One region of the Pseudomonas sp. S35 genome, then DNA from elsewhere that is predicted to be linked to it. Evidence: riboswitches for the same ligand, from Rfam matches in the RefSeq annotation. Region 1 holds a riboswitch; the other holds the start of a gene.
The links. Region 1 has a riboswitch for cobalamin ahead of cobO (cob(I)yrinic acid a,c-diamide adenosyltransferase). Riboswitches for the same ligand answer to the same signal wherever they lie in the genome.
Positions count from the first base shown of each region.

Region 2: it holds a riboswitch for cobalamin, as region 1 does, so the genes downstream of both, PspS35_RS19705 (ABC transporter substrate-binding protein) here and cobO (cob(I)yrinic acid a,c-diamide adenosyltransferase) in region 1, are expected to answer to the same signal.

Region 1 is NZ_CP019431.1:4,703,353-4,708,892, forward strand. It holds gene cbiB (adenosylcobinamide-phosphate synthase CbiB) at 1-224, opposite strand, end outside; gene bluB (5,6-dimethylbenzimidazole synthase) at 221-871, opposite strand; gene PspS35_RS21000 (cobyrinate a,c-diamide synthase) at 868-2,217, opposite strand; gene cobO (cob(I)yrinic acid a,c-diamide adenosyltransferase) at 2,214-2,825, opposite strand; cobalamin riboswitch at 2,903-3,151, opposite strand; gene PspS35_RS21010 (C40 family peptidase) at 3,206-3,742, opposite strand; gene PspS35_RS21015 (NlpC/P60 family protein) at 3,887-4,531, opposite strand; gene hda (DnaA regulatory inactivator Hda) at 4,745-5,449, opposite strand.
Region 2 is NZ_CP019431.1:4,425,035-4,430,574, forward strand. It holds gene PspS35_RS19690 (hypothetical protein) at 1-153, shown strand, start outside; gene PspS35_RS19695 (LysR family transcriptional regulator) at 199-1,071, opposite strand; gene PspS35_RS19700 (aldehyde dehydrogenase family protein) at 1,176-2,558, shown strand; cobalamin riboswitch at 2,650-2,844, shown strand; gene PspS35_RS19705 (ABC transporter substrate-binding protein) at 2,959-3,969, shown strand; gene PspS35_RS19710 (iron ABC transporter permease) at 3,966-4,970, shown strand; gene PspS35_RS19715 (ABC transporter ATP-binding protein) at 4,967-5,540, shown strand, end outside.

The DNA of each region.
Region 1 (5,540 bases):
ATATACGGCGCCCACGACAAGGCCGTGGCCAGCAGCGTCAGCGGCACGACGGCGATAAACCATGCGGTCACGCCGTGGCTGCGCCAGCCTCGGCCACCGCTGTTGAAACGTTGCTCGATGCGCCCGGCAAAATTGCCGAACGCCACCAGCGGATGCCAGCGCCTGGGCTCGCCCAGCAGCGCATCGAGCGCCACCGCAGCGACACACAGCAAGGCCACACTCATTGACTCACTCCCCACGTATTCTCATACAACATGTCACTCAGCGGACGCGGTTCGGTCCAGCCTTCGAGCTGTAACATCGGTGCCGGATAGAACGCGGCGACCGGCCCCAGGCACAACACGGCCAAGGGTTTGGCGCCGGGCGGCAAGCCCAGCAGATCGGCCAGGGCTTGGGGTTCGAACAATGAAACCCAGCCCATGCCCAGGCCTTCGACGCGAGCGGCCAGCCACAGGTTCTGGATCGCACAGGACAGCGAGGCCATGTCCATTTCCGGCAGGGTGCGGCGGCCGAAGATGTGACGTTCACGATCCTCCATCAACGCCGCCACCAGCACTTCGGCACAATCGTTGATGCCTTCGACCTTGAGCTTCATGAAGTCATCGGAGCGCTCGCCCAGGGCCTCGGCGGTGCGCACGCGCTCTTCTTCCACCAGATGCTGGATCTGCCCGCGCAGTTGGCGGTCGCTGATGCGGATAAAGCGCCACGGTTGCATCAGGCCAACACTGGGCGCCTGGTGCGCAGCCTGGAGCAGGCGGTGGAGCAATTGAGGCGCGACAGTGCCGCCGCTGAAGTGGCGCATGTCGCGGCGTTCGGCGATGGCGCGGTAGACGGCGTCGCGGTCGGCCTGGGGGAAAGCGTTATCGGTCATGGCCCTATCAGGGGCAAGCCCCCTCCCACAGTGGATAGGGTTTCAGCTCGGTCCGGCGCAAACAAGGCGGCTACCGCCGTTGGATTCGACGGGAAATAGAAATGCACGTAAGAGGCCGTCATCCGCCCCTGTCGGAAGACCGCTTCGGCACCGCGCCCACCGTTCGGGCTCAGGCCACGGGCAATCGGCTGGCACTCGGTGCTGGTCAGAGAATGGTGATACGTGTGCCCGCGCAACACGCCTTCCGGCAATTCGACGCTTTGCAGTGCCAGGGCTGCCAGTTTCTTTTGCATCACTGCGTCGCCCTGCAACAGGCCGAGCAGTTCGGCGCGGTTGCCGTCGACGTCGGTGAGCGAGTCCAGCAGATACAGCATGCCGCCGCACTCCGCGAGCAACGGCTTGCCAGCCGCGTGGTGAGCGCGGATGGCGTCGAGCATTGGCGTATTTTCCGACAGCGCCCGATGGTGCAGTTCCGGGTAACCGCCGGGCAGATAGAGACTGTCGGCGTCGGGCAATTGGCGGTCGTGGATCGGCGAGAAAAACGTCAGCTCAGCGCCCATCGCCCGCAACAGGTCGAGGCTGGCGCCGTAGGTGAAAGCGAAGGCTTCGTCGCGGGCCACGGCAATGCGTACACCGGCCAGCAACGGCTCGGCCTCGATCACTTGCGGCGCGGCAAAGGTCACGGGCGGTGGCAACGCGACTTCGCAACTGCTGCCCAAGGCTTGGGCGGCGGCATCCAGGCGCGTATCCAGGTCATTCAGTTCACTGGCTTGCACCAGGCCCAGGTGGCGGCTGGGCAGCTCTATCCCGGTCTCGCGGGACAAGGCGCCGTACCAGCGCAGGCCTTCGGTAAGGCTGCCTTCGAGCAACTGCGCGTGGCGCAGGGTGCCGACACGGTTGGCCAGCACGCCGGCGAATGGCAGGTCCGGTTGATAGCGCGCCAGGCCCAGCGCCAGGGCGCCAAAGGTCTGGGCCATGGCGGTGCCGTCGATCACGCCCAACACCGGCACGCCGAAGTGCCGCGCCAGGTCTGCGCTGGACGGCGTGCCGTCGAACAGGCCCATCACGCCTTCGATCAGGATCAGGTCGGCCTCCCCCGCCGCTTCCCACAGCAGGCGGCGACTTTCCTGCTCGCCCACCATCCACATGTCCAATTGATACACCGGCGCCCCACTGGCGCGCTCGTGGATCATCGGGTCCAGAAAGTCCGGGCCACATTTGAACACACGCACCTTGCGCCCCAGGTTGCGGTGCAAGCGTGCCAATGCGGCGGTGACGGTGGTTTTGCCTTGGCCGGACGCCGGTGCGGCGATCAATACGGCCGGGCAATGACGGGGCTGATTCAAAGTTCGACGCCCTTCTGTGCCTTGATACCCGCCTGGAATGCGTGCTTGAGCATGCCCATTTCGGTGACGGTATCGCCCATCTCGATCAGTTCAGGCTTGGCGCCCCGGCCGGTGACCACCACGTGCTGCATCGGCGGACGGGCTTGCAAGTCGCTGAGCACTTGATCGAGGTCGAGGTAGCCGTGCTTGAGCGCGATGTTCAATTCATCCAGCACCACCAGGCCAATGGCCGGGTCTTGCAGCAATTCGCGGGACACCGCCCAAGCGGCTTCGGCGGCGGCGATATCGCGCTGGCGGTCCTGGGTTTCCCAAGTAAAACCTTCGCCCATCACGTGAAAACGCACTTGCTCGGGGAAACGGCGGAAGAACAACTCTTCGCCGGTGCTGTTGCGCCCCTTGATGAACTGCACCACACCGCACTGCATCCCATGGCCCATAGCCCGGGCGAGCATGCCAAACGCGGAGCTGCTCTTGCCCTTGCCGTTGCCGGTGAGCACCAGCAGCAAGCCGCATTCATTGGGTGAATTGGCGATGCGCTCGTCGATCACAGCTTTTTTGCGCAGCATGCGCGCCAGGTGGCGTTCGTCGCGGTCGGGGGTATCGGTCATGGCAGCTCTCCGTTGGGGCTGAACAAAAACGGCGGGCAGGAAAAAGACAAACAGACAGCCAAGCATCGCCCACCGTGATGCTGTTGGATGATCCTGGCCGGTCTCCGGGCTCATGAGTGGCGTTCTGTAGAGAACCGGCCGACGGCTGCGCCTTCCCATATCGCTCGCGATACAGTGGCAAAAAGGCAGCGTCTTGACTCATTTACCGTTGCGGGGGCAGCGCCGGAATTGCGGCGGCGCTGTGTACAAGCGCGCTCACTCACCGGCTTCCCTGTTTCACCCTGTCGACCCATAGGTCACAGAGCACCTGGAACAAGCGGCGAAGGTTAGTGGGTTGGGGGGCTAGCTGCAAGCTTCAAGCTTGAGACGTGCAGCTGCTTTTAAGGATTACGCGCCAGATTGCCTGGCAATACACGTTTGGCGCTCAGGTAAGCATTCTGCCAATACGCCTTGGACAGGGTGTCCAGCTTCACCGTACCGCCCGTTTGCGGCGCATGGACAAAGCGGCCCTCGCCCACATAGATCCCGGCATGGCTGACCTGTGAACCGCCACCGGTGGCGAAGAACAGCAGGTCACCGGTTTGCAGGTTTTGCTCACTGACGTCCTGGGCGCGCATCACGATCAACTCGCGAGTGGTACGTGGCAGGGAGATTCCAGCGGCATCGCGGTAGACAAAGCCAATCAGGCCGCTGCAGTCAAAACCGGAGTCTGGGGTGTTGCCGCCCCAGCGGTAAGGCGTGCCGACCAGGCCCAACGCGCGAAAGAGCACGTCTTCGGCAACAGGCGAGAAATTCTGGGTGGAATAGTTGAACACCGGCTTGGGCTTGGCCGCCACGGGCGCAGGTGGCGGACGACTGGCGCAGGCGCTGAGGAGCGCGGCGCACACAAGAAGAACGAGGCGGGCTGACGTCGACATGTGCAGAACAATCCTGGTCTGGATGCGGCTTTCGCTGCCGAACGCTGAAAACCAGAACGCGCAAGCAAAGCTCGCGCGAACGGATTACAACAATGTCCAGGGATTCTAGCGCTTACGTGTCAAACTTCAAGTATCACTTTAACTTTACTTGCTAGCGGTAACCGTCGTCGGGGCCATGGCGAGTGCGCGCTTGGCTTCGATGAAGGTTTTGCTCCAGTAACTGTCGCCCAGGCTATCGACCCGGACACCACCGCTGCGACGGCTGCTGGAGTGGATAAACTGGTTATCACCCAAGTAGATACCGGCGTGACTGACACGACCACGGCCTGCAGTACTGAAGAAAAGCAGATCACCAGGCTTGAGGTTGTTGCGCGCGACCAACGGTGCTTTCACGTTGATCATTTCGCGCGTCGAGCGCGGCAGGTTCATGCCGGCTTCTTCACGAAAGAGGTAGCCGATGAAACCGCTGCAGTCGAAGCCGGCTTCAGAGGTACCGCCGAAACGGTAACGGGTACCGATCAGGGACATGCCGCGTTCGAGGATGCTGTCGGCCAGGACCGGAAGCTGGTAAGGCTTGTTGCCGGAGAAATCGGCCAGTTCCTTGTCAGTCGTCTGCTCTTCCTTATAAAGAGTTTCTTCATAAACAGAAGCGGACTGCGCAGCGACGAATTTTGCCTGGGACTGTTGTTGAGGCTTTTGCTGCTCAACCACCTGTTGAGGGTGGGAGGCGCAGCCAAACAACAGGGTAACGAGTGCGAGAGGCACGAGGGGTGCGAAGCGATTTAGCATGGGCACGACCGTGGCTGATGTGTAAAGAAGCCGAGACTATGCCCTCTCTTACATTCATTTGCAAATTCAATCGGGAATTATGTGACTTTTGATTTTGGCCATAACATCTAAGCCCTTAACCCCCTATAAGCGCCTGTCGCGTGGCAAAAACAGCCAAAACGCGAATTTTCTGACGCCTGGATTTTGCCGAAGCCCCCGAAAACACAGGGCTGGCTACCAGCCGAGGGTTTCCTTGAGGAAGGGAATAGTCAGCTTGCGCTGCGCCTGCAAAGAGGCCTGATCAAGCTGCTCGAGCAAGTCGAACAATGCGCTCATGCTGCGTGTGCCACGGGTGAGGATAAAGTGCCCGACCTCGTCGGTGAGGTGCAGGCCCCGACGCGACGCGCGCAGTTGCAGGGCGCGCAATTTGTCTTCGTCGGACAGCGGGCGCATCTGGAAGATCAGCGCCAGGGTGAGACGCGACTTAAGGTCGGCCAACTTGACGGGCAACTCGCGGGGCGACGTGGAGGCGGCAATCAACAAGCGTCGGCCGCTGTCGCGTAAGCGGTTGAACAGGTGAAACAGCGCCTCTTCCCAGTCGGCCTTGCCGGCAATCGCCTGCAGGTCGTCCAGGCACACCAGTTCGTATTGCTCAAGGTGGTCGAAGATCCCGATACCGCGATCCATCAGCTCAGCCAACGGCAGGTACACCGCCGGCTCCCCCATCTGCTCGAAACGCAAACAGGCGGCCTGCAACAGGTGGGTACGCCCCACGCCATGCTTGCCCCACAGATAGATCAGGCTTTCAGTCCACCCGGCGTCGGCTTCGCAGAGCCGCTCAACATAGCCGAGTGCAGCGGCATTGGCGCCTGGGTAGTAATTGATAAAGGTGGCGTCATCACGCAGACGCACACCTAAGGGCAGCTGAATCGGTTTCATGCTGACTGAACGGCTCCCATCGAACCGTTAGTGGCCTCTGTGTAAAGTTTGCAAAGTTTATACCCGTGACGCCGGGCGCACAATGCAGCAG
Region 2 (5,540 bases), 280 kb from region 1:
CCGCGCGCGCCGCAAGCCAAACGCCAGAAAAGCCTGGTGCTGCAAGTGGCGCTGGGCGTGTTCCTCGGCGGCTTGGCGTTGTGGTTGGTGCAATTGGGCGCGACGGCAATCATGGCCAAACTGGCCATGGGCACCCTGCAATTTGGCGGCTGATGAAGATCAAAATGTGGGAGCGGCAAGCCCCCTCCCACATTGGATTCAGGTGGCAACCAACCCGCGCTCTTCCAGCAGCTTCACAAAGCTGCTCAAACTCTGCGACACCGTCCCCCGCCGCCAGATCAACCACGTATTGAGCACGCGAAAACTGTCCATCAACGGCCACACGCTCACCGCCGCAAACCCCGGCATGCTTTCCAGCATGCTGCGTGGCATCAGCGCCAGCCCAGCCCCGGCGCTGACGCAGGCGAGCATGCCGTGGTAGGACTCGATCTCGAAAATCTTGCCCGGCACCGCACCATCCTGTGAAAACCAACGCTCGAAGTGATGGCGGTACGAGCAATTGGAGCGAAACGTATAAATGTTCTCGCCGTTCACCTCCTGCCCCCGAGTGATCGGCGCATGGTGCAGCGGTGCGATCACCACCATCTCCTCCTCGAACACCGCCACGCCTTCAAGGGTCGAGTGCAGCACCGGGCCATCGACAAACGCGGCCGTCAGCCGACCCGACAGCACGCCCTCAATCATGGTGCCTGACGGCCCAGTGCTCAGGTCCAGCTCGACCTTGGTGTGCTTCTGGTTATACGCCGCCAGCAACGCCGGAATGCGCACCGCGGCGGTACTTTCCAGCGAGCCAAGGGCAAAGGCCCCCTGGGGCTCCTCCCCCGCCACCGTGGCGCGGGCTTCTTGCACCAGGTCGAGGATGCGCCGCGCATAGCCGAGGAAATTCCATCCGGCCGGTGACAGCCGCAGGCGGCTCTTTTCGCGGATAAACAGCGCCACACCGAGATCCTGCTCCAGTTGCTTGATCCGCGTGGTCAGGTTCGACGGCACGCGATGAATCAACTGCGCCGCGGCGCTGATGCTGCCCTGCTCGGCAACGGCCTTGAAGATTTCCAGCTGCACCAGATCCAAGTCATTCTCCAATCGTGAACGTATTGCTTAATATTATTCACTTTCCAGAAAAGAACCAGCCCCGTACGCTGACCTCCATCCCAACGTACACGCAGGACGGTGCCATGAACGCGACTACCCACGCCTTATCGATCAACCCGGCCAACGGCGAAACGGTCGGCAGCTACCCATACGAAACCGCGTCGCAGCTGGACGCCGCCCTCAACCGCGCCACCGCCGCCTTCCGCACCTGGCGCCGCCAGCCGGTGAGCCAGCGCGCAGAATTACTGCTGGCCCTGGCCGCCGCCCTGCGCGAGCAAGCCGAAACAATGGCGCAGATGATCACCCTGGAGATGGGCAAACCCATCGCCCAGGCCCGTGCCGAAATCGAAAAGTGCGCGCAACTGAGCGAATGGTACGCCGCCCAAGGCCCGGCCATGCTTGCCCCGGAACCGACCCTGGTGGACAACGGCACGGCCCATATCGAATACCGCCCACTGGGCCCGATCCTCGCCGTGATGCCGTGGAACTTCCCGGTATGGCAAGTGCTGCGCGGCGCCGTGCCGACGCTGCTGGCCGGCAACACCTACGTGCTCAAACACGCGCCAAACGTGATGGGCAGCGCCTACCTGATCCAGCAAGCCTTCCAGAAAGCGGGGTTTGCCGACGGCATGTTTGAAGTGATCAACGTGACCACCGACGGCGTATCCCAAGCCATCGCCGACCCACGCATCGCCGCCGTGACCCTCACCGGCAGCGTGCGCGCCGGTATCGCCATCGGCTCCCAGGCCGGTGCCGCGCTGAAAAAATGTGTGCTGGAACTGGGCGGCTCCGACCCGTTCATCGTGCTCAACGACGCCGACCTCGACGCCGCCGTGCAAGCTGCACTGATCGGCCGCTTCCAGAACAGCGGCCAAGTCTGCGCCGCCGCCAAGCGCCTGATCATCGAAGAAGGCGTGGCTGAAGCCTTCACCGCCAAATTCGTCGAAGCCAGCCGCGCCTTGGTCATGGGCGACCCCACCTCAGCCACCACCTACATCGGTCCAATGGCCCGCTTCGACCTGCGCGATGAACTGCACGGCCAAGTCCAGGCCACCCTGGAAGAAGGCGCGACCCTGCTGCTGGGCGGCGATAAAGTCCCAGGCAGCGGCAACTACTACGCGCCGACCGTGCTGGCCAACGTCACCGACCAGATGACCTCGTTCAAACAGGAACTGTTCGGCCCGGTTGCCTCGATCATCACCGCCCGCGACGCCGACCACGCCGTGGCCCTGGCCAATGACAGCGAGTTCGGCCTCACCGCCAGCATCTTCACTGCCGACGCGGCAAAAGCGCGGGATATCGGCAACCAGCTGGAAACCGGCGGGATCTTCGTCAACGCCTTCAGCGTCTCCGACCCACGTGTGGCGTTTGGTGGCGTGAAAAAGAGCGGGTTTGGCCGCGAGCTGTCGCACTTTGGCGTACGCGAGTTCTGCAATGCGCAGACCGTGTGGCTCGATCGCAAGTAACGCCGAGCCCTCACGGGCTCGACAGCTCCCCCCAACGAGGCGGTTATATGCGTTCCCGCCTCGTTTGACGCTCCCCCTGGGCAACGCGATCGACTACCATACCGCCGCCGGTTCCCCCACGGGACTAATAGGGAATTCGAAACGCCGCCCACGGCGCCAATCGAAACTGCCCCCGCAACTGTAGGTGCTGAGCCTGCTCCTTAACGCCACTGGACCCTGTCCGGGAAGGCCGGAGCGTGGCGACGACGCATCAGTCAGGAGACCTGCCGGCCCAGCACAATCACTAACCGGCGGGGTGTCCGGGAAGGACATCCTTGCCTGCCCGACCGGCAGCGTTCGAGGGCGTATTTCCGAGCCGTACTGCCCCTGCTTCACGTATGGTTCAAACGGAGATCGCCCCATGCTGCCACGCGTTACTGCCCTGATCACCGGCCTGGGTTTCTGTGCCCTGGCCCACGCGGCGCCCACTCACTACCCGTTGACCGTTGAAAACTGCGGCAGCGCCGTGACCTTCCAGCAAACCCCGGCGCGCAGCGTGACCATCGGCCAGGCCGCCACCGAAATGCTGTATGCCCTGGGCGTCGGCGATAAAGTGGTCGGCACCTCGCTGTGGTTCAACAACGTACTGCCCCAATACAAGGCGCAGAACGATAAAATCGAACGCCTGGCCAACAATGAGCCGAGCTTCGAAGCCGTGATCGCCAAGCGCCCGCAACTGGTGGCGGCCGAGCTGGAATGGGTAGTCGGCCCGCAAGGTGTGGTGGGTACGCGTGAGCAGTTCCACGAGCTGAAGATCCCCACCTACCTGCTGCCCTCCGACTGCGAAGGCAAAGACAACCTGGTGGGCGCCGACGGTACGCGGCTGGAGCCGTTTCGCATCGAAACCATCTACAAAAGCATCCGCCAACTGGCCGAGATTTTCGACGTACAGGCTCGCGGCCAACAGCTGAACGACGACCTCAAGGCACGCCTGGCCAAGTCCGTCGCCACCGTGCAGAGCAAAGGCCTCAAGCACGCCAGCGCACTGGTGTGGTTCTCCAGTTCAGAGATGACCAGCGACCCGTACGTGGCCGGCCACAAGGGCATCCCCGAATTCATGCTGGACACCCTCGGCCTGCACAACGTGGTGCAGTCCGATGAAGAGTGGCCCACCGTCGGCTGGGAAACCATCGCCAAGGCCAACCCGACCTTCCTGGTGATCGCCCGCATGGACCGTCGCCGCTACCCTGCCGATGACCACGAGAAGAAACTCGCCTTCCTGCGCAGCGACCCGGTCACGCGCAACATGGACGCCGTCAAAAACAACCGCATCATCATCCTCGATGCCCTGGCGCTGCAGGCCAGCATCCGCATGTTCGACGGCCTTGAACAACTGGCCGGCGCCATCGACGGCTACGACCTGTCCAAATGATCCGCACCCTACTCGCCCTGACGCTGCTGTTGATCGCCTTACTCGCCGGCGTGGCCATCGGCGAAACGGCCATCGAACCGCAGGTGGTGCTGCAAGTGCTCGCCAACAAACTGTGGAACGCCGGCTACGTACTGGACCCGATCGACGAAGGCGTGGTGTGGAACTACCGCCTGACCCGCGCCCTGGTCGCCGCCGCGTGCGGCGCGGGGCTGGCCACCTGCGGGGTGATCCTGCAGTCGCTGCTGCGCAACCCGTTGGCCGATCCGTACCTGTTGGGCATCAGCGCCGGCGCCTCGACCGGGGCGGTGCTGGTGGCACTGATGGGCGTGGGCGGCGGGTTGATATCGCTGTCGGCCGGCGCGTTTGTCGGCGCCATGGCGGCGTTTGCCCTGGTGATTCTGCTGGCACGGGCCAGCGGCTCGGTGAGCGGCACCGGCCAGATCATCCTCGCGGGCATCGCCGGTTCGCAGCTGTTCAATGCGCTCACCGCATTCTTGATCACCAAGTCGGCCAGTTCCGAGCAGGCCCGCGGCATCATGTTCTGGTTGCTGGGCAACCTCAGCGGCGTGCGCTGGCCGTCGGTGTGGCTGGCAGTGCCGGTGGCGGTCGCCGGCTTGGCGGTGTGCCTGTGGCACCGTCGTGCGCTGGATGCATTCACCTTCGGCAGCGACTCGGCGGCGTCCCTGGGCATCCCGGTGCGCCGTGTGCAATTTGTGCTGGTGGGCTGCGCCGCGCTCGTCACGGCGGTGATGGTGTCGATCGTCGGCTCCATCGGCTTTGTCGGTCTGGTGATCCCCCACGCCGTGCGCCTGCTGCTCGGCACCGGGCACTCGCGCTTGCTGCCGGCCAGTGCCTTGGGCGGCGCATTGTTTTTGATCGCAGCGGATGTACTGTCGCGCACCTTGATCAAAGGCCAGGTGATTCCGGTGGGCGTGGTCACGGCCTTGGTCGGCGCACCGGTGTTTGCGTTGATCCTGATCGGCCGGAGGAACGCACGATGAGCGTACTCAGTTGCACCGGCCTGGGCTTCAAAGTGCGCGACGCCGAATTGCTGCGCGACATTCACCTGGAGGTGCAGTTGGGCGAGACCTTGGGGATTGTCGGCCCGAACGGCTCGGGTAAATCCACCTTGCTCAAACTGCTGGCGGGCTTGCGCGCACCGGCGTCAGGTGAGGTGCGGCTTGGGAGTGCGCGTTTGGGCGAACTGTCGCGCCGCGCCATCGCACAACAACTGGCGGTGGTGGAACAACAGGCCGACACCGACGACGCCATCCGCGTGTTCGATGCCGTGGCACTGGGCCGCACGCCGTGGCTGTCGGCGCTGAGCCCGTGGTCCAGCGACGATCACGCCATCGTAGTCCAGGCCCTGCACGATGTGGACGCCACGCACCTGAGCCAACGCGCCTGGCGCAGCCTTTCCGGCGGCGAACGCCAACGCGTGCACATCGCCCGGGCCCTGGCGCAACGGCCGCAGATTCTGTTGCTGGATGAGCCGACCAACCATTTGGATATCCAGCATCAACTGGCGATCTTGAAAGGCGTGCAGGGGTTGCCCGTGACAACGTTGATTG